Regions from separate parts of the Mitsuaria sp. BK037 genome, predicted to be linked through region 2. Evidence: predicted binding sites of a transcription regulator. Region 2 holds the regulator's gene; the other holds the start of a gene.

Region 1 (2,388 bases), on a different contig from region 2:
GGACGCCCCACAGGCGCACCGCGCCGTCTTCCACGACCAGGTGGACATTGGGATGGGGCAGCGTCGATTGAACCTGCGGCGGACATGCCCGGAGATCCCAGCTCACGAACCAGTGATGCTCGATCCAAGGCGCCAGATCGGCGCTGGGCGGCTGTTGGTCATGGTGGAAGCGCCCTGGCGCCAGTCCGGGGTAGAGAACGCCTCGCGCGCCGCGAGGGGCGTGTGCTGTCATGCGATGCCGATGTCGTGTTTTTCCTATCGCCGGGATGGCGGTTCCGGTGCAATGGGACGAAATCAACTCCGTCCCGATCACCATGCCAGCTCTTGCGACGAGTATCGCCGCGCTCCTGTCCGCAGGTTCCGCGATGGCCGCCCCGGCGCCCGAGGCCTCAGCGCCTGCCGTTTCCGCGAGTGCGCCGATGGCGCCGGCCCGCGTCGCGCGCGGCCTCTTCGACCTGCGACTCACCGCCCAGCCACTGGAACCCAACGAGGCGCCGGCTCAACCGGCCCGGACGCTGATCCACAAGCAGTTCCGCGGCGACCTCGAGGCCAGCGGCATGGGACAGATGCTGTCCTTCCGCAGCGCGACGCCCGGCTCGGCGGGCTATGTCGCCATGGAGCGCGTGGAAGGGCGTCTTGCGGGTCGCAGCGGCTCCTTCGTGCTGATGCACCTCGGCGAGATGACGCGCGGTGCACCTCAGCTGTCGGTTCGCGTCGTGCCCGACTCCGGCACCGGCGAGCTCGCCGGCCTGAGCGGCGACATGAGCATCGAGGCCCGCAACGGACAGCACCTCTATGTCTTCACCTATCGCCTGCCCGGCGAGTAACGCGGACAGGCGCCGCGCCGCCGGATCAGGCGTAGGTGTTGATGTTCCGCCCGAGCGTGCCCTCGGTGGCCAGGGCCGGCGCCTGCGGCAAGGCGGCGAGCAGGGCGGCGGCGCCGGCTTCCTGGACGTCCATGGCCTTGCGCAGCACCAGCAGGCTGGCGGCATTGCCGGCCGTGCCCGGCGTGCCGTTGGAGGCCTGCCTGACGGCGGCGTCGACGCTGGGGGAGTTGGTGATGACCATGCAGGCACTATCGGCCGCTTCCGCGGCAACTTGAGCGGAATTTCACGAAGTGGCCGCCGCTCCCGCGCCCTGCCACCTCATCCGCCACCTGGCCCGCGGCCCGGACGCCGTCTCAGACGCCGCCGCGGTAGCTGCCCAGCTCCGCCGACAGACCCGCCTTCACCGCGCGCGTCATGTCGTCGGCATAGACCTCGTCCTTGCCGTCGGCCAGCGCCGCCAGCACCTGCCGGGCGACGTCCAGCGGGTCGGTCTTCGGTGCATCGATGCCCGCCGTCATGTCGGTGTCCATGAAACCGACGTGCAGCCCCAGCACCGCCGTGCCCTGGTCCTTCAGCTCCTGGCGCAGTCCGTTGGTGACCGACCAGGTCGCCGCCTTGGACACGCTGTAGGTCGCCGCGCCGGTCAGGTTGAGCCAGCTCAGCACCGACAGCACGTTGACCACCGCGCCGCCACCCTGCTCCTTGAGCACCGGCGCGAACGCGCGGGTCAGCTCGAGCGGCCCCACGACGTTGGTCTCGAACTCATCGCGCAACGCGGCGATCGCCTGCTCGCCCAGCAGCGGCGAGCCGCGGGTGATGCCGGCGTTGTTGATCAGCAGCGTGACGTCACCCGCGGCCCGCACCGCCGCGGCGATCTGGTCCGGCTTGGTGACGTCGAGCCGGAGCGGCGTCACGCCGGACAGGTCGATGGACGCCGGATCCCGCGCCGCCGCGTAGATCTTCTTCACGCCGGCGGCCTGCAGCGCCTTGACGAAGCTCTTGCCGAGACCGCGATTGGCGCCGGTGACCAGCGCGACAGTGTTCTTGAAGTCCATGGTGAATCCTTGAGCAGTGGAACGGGTTGAGTGGATTTTTTCAATTTCACTCGACATGAATAATGTAATGTCGACCATCATCTAAACGCCGAACCACCCACGCCTTGCCCCTGTCGGCGGAGGGGACGTCGCCGAGCCGCGTGGACCGATGTTGGCGCTCCGGCTACTCGCGCGCGCAGTTGGCTCAGGGGCAATAATCCCGGCCACCCGTCGTCCGGAGAAGCCGCCGATGCCCACGATGCCGCGCCGCCCGCCTCACCGCCTCTTCCGTTGGAATGGGGTCCGGATCGGTCGCCAGGCCGAGGCGATCCGCGCGGCCGGCGCGGCGACCCCGCAGGCTCCCGAGGCTCGAGGAGCAGGTCGCGCGACTGCCGTCCTGGCGCTGCTGGCCGCCACAGCCCTCGCCGCCTGCGGTCGCGAACCGCCGCCAGCCTGGTCCGGTTATGCCGAAGGCGATCCGGTCTACGTCGCGGCGCCGGTCGCGGGCCAGTTGCTCGACCTCCAGG
Region 2 (2,388 bases):
CCCAGCTCGCCGGAGCGCGCCGCCAGCAGCTGCGTCGTCGCCTGGCTCTCCTGCGCGGACTTGGCGATCAGGTCCACGTCGACCTCCACATCCGCGAAGGCCTGGTGGATCTTGCTCTGCGCGGCACCTCCCGCGCCGTCCGCCCGCAGCTCGCGGCTGAAGCTCTCGATCCGCGAGTCCAGCGTCCCTACCGTGCCCATGATCGCCTTCGAGGACGCCTCGACCTGCGCCGCCAGGTCCTTCACTGCGTCCGCCACGACGCCGAAACCGCGTCCGGCCTCGCCGGCGCGCTTGGCCTCGACCGACGCGTTGAAGGCGACCAGTCGCGTCTGCAGCGCGATCTTCGTGATCTCCGACGCGGCGTCGCTCACCAGCCGCAGCGTCGAGACGATCTCGCCGACCTCGTCGCCCACGCCGGACAGCGCCGTGCGTGCGCGCTCCACCGCCTCGCGGGTCTGGTTCGTCGATTGGTTGATGCCGTCCTGCGCGTGCCGGACCTGCTCGAGCTCCGCGCCCAGCGCCTGCATCGCCTGCGCCTGCGAGGTCACGACCTTCTGCGTGTCCTCCAGCAGCCCGCGGACTTCGGCCGCGTCGCGGCCCAGCTTGGACACGCCACCCGACAGCTCCCGGACGACGGTGGTGGTCTTGCCTTGCATCGTCGGCTCGCGCGGACCGATCCCGGCGCCGCCCTCCGACGCGTCAGGCGACGCCTTCCCGGCTCGCCTGCGCAATGAGTCCCACATCGGACGCTCCCCCATGGTGTTTGGACCACAAGGACTGCGGCCGCTGTGCGGCCCGTTTTACCAGTCGCGCAGCTTCACGCGCAATCGGGCAATCGCTTGACTGTGCAGCTGGCACACCCGCGATTCGGTCACCTTCAGCACGGCGGCGATCTCTTTCAGGTTCATGTCATGTTCGTAGTACATGGACATGACGTAGCCCTCGCGCTCCGGCAGGTTCTTGATGGCCTCCACCAGCGCCTCGCGCATGCGGTGGTCGCGCAGCATCGACATCGGATCGGCCGACTCGTCGCTGACGTGGCGGTCGAGGTAGTCGTCGCTGTCGTCATCCCCGGAGATGTCCTCCAGATAGACGAGCTGCGTGCCGCGCACCTTGCCCAGCATCTCCTGGTACTCGCCCAGCGAGATGCCCATTTCCGCGGCGATCTCTGATTCCTGCGGCGGACGGCCCAGCTTCTGCTCGAGCTTGTGCACCGCGCTCTCGATCGAGCGCTGCTGGCGCCGGTTGCCGCGGCTCATCCAGTCGCTGCCGCGCAGCTCGTCGAGCATCGCGCCGCGGATGCGCTGCGTCGCGAAGGTCTCGAACTGCACGCCCTGCGCCGTGTCGAAGCGCGACAGCGCGTCGGTCAGGCCGATCAGGCCGACCTGGATCAGGTCGTCCAGCTCCACATTGGCCGGCAGCTTGGCGATCATCTGATGCGCTAGGCGGCGCACCAGCGGGCTGTACTGGCGGATCAGCGAGTTGTTGTCGAGTTGACCCTTGGCGGTGTACATCGTCTCGTCTCCCATCCGGGTCAATGCGCAGCCAGGGTCACGCCTTGCGGGGCGCGGCCGGCCTTGGGCTGCCACATCGGCCGCGGACGCAGCGGCATCGCATCGGCGGCGCTGTCCAGCGCCGCGCCAGGCACCGACGCCAGCAGCAGCTCGCGCGCCATGTGACGCATCTCGTGCGTCAACGGCGCCGTCACCGGCTGGCGGGGATCCAGGCAGGCCCACTCGCGCAGCACCGCGCCGAGGAAACCATCGCCGCAGCTCGAAAGCTGCTGCGCGATCCGCTCGGCCAGGCGCAGCTGCGGATTGCAGGCCAGCAGCAGGCTGTAGACCATCAGGCCCGCCCGCTGCGTCAACCACTTCATGCCGGCGTAGGCGTAGGTCACGCTCTGCACGTCGGTGTCGGCCAGCAGCACCGGACGCACCTCGCGCGAGACCAGCACGCGGCTCAGTTCGGCCGCGCTGGCGTGCAGCAGGATCACGTCCGCGAACGGGGCCGCGTCGGTCACCGCTTCCAGGAACTGGGCGGCCGAGCCGTTGGCGTTGATGTAGCGCAGCGGCAGTCCGCGCGCGGCCAGGAAGGACACCTTGGCCGACAGCGCCTCCACGCAGGCCGCCAGGTCCACCGCCGCGAGGTCGGACGGCGCCGAGGCCTGCTCGCCGGCGTCCACCACCAGCGTGTGCAGACCCAGCTCGGCGAAGGCGGCGCACATGCCTTCGAGCAGCGCGCCGCTGCCCATGACATGCGGATTGCTCACCACCGGCACCACCCGCACCCGCGCGGTGGCGAAGAGGCGTCGCAGGCCGTCGGCCTGGTCCTTGGGAGCATTGCTGAAATCGCGCATTGGGCTGCTCTGTGTCGTCTTACGTGTTGGGT

Evidence for each region. The regulator FliA, encoded in region 2, starts transcription of late flagellar genes. The targets are predictions, from matches to a motif close to CTAAAGTTTNNNNNNNNNNNGCCGNTA.
Region 1: the regulator FliA is predicted to act here: its motif matches at 1,077-1,103, upstream of FHT37_RS21745 (putative motility protein).

What each region holds. Positions count from the first base shown of each region.
Region 1 is NZ_JACHYS010000004.1:166,319-168,706, reverse strand. It holds gene FHT37_RS25720 (AraC family transcriptional regulator) at 1-232, opposite strand, end outside; gene FHT37_RS21750 (DUF3224 domain-containing protein) at 420-827, shown strand; gene FHT37_RS21745 (putative motility protein) at 853-1,068, opposite strand; gene FHT37_RS21740 (SDR family oxidoreductase) at 1,181-1,882, opposite strand; gene FHT37_RS21735 (HlyD family secretion protein) at 2,112-2,388, shown strand, end outside.
Region 2 is NZ_JACHYS010000001.1:104,766-107,153, reverse strand. It holds gene FHT37_RS00480 (methyl-accepting chemotaxis protein) at 1-656, opposite strand, end outside; gene FHT37_RS00475 (RNA polymerase sigma factor FliA) at 801-1,514, opposite strand; gene FHT37_RS00470 (flagellar biosynthesis protein) at 1,535-2,356, opposite strand.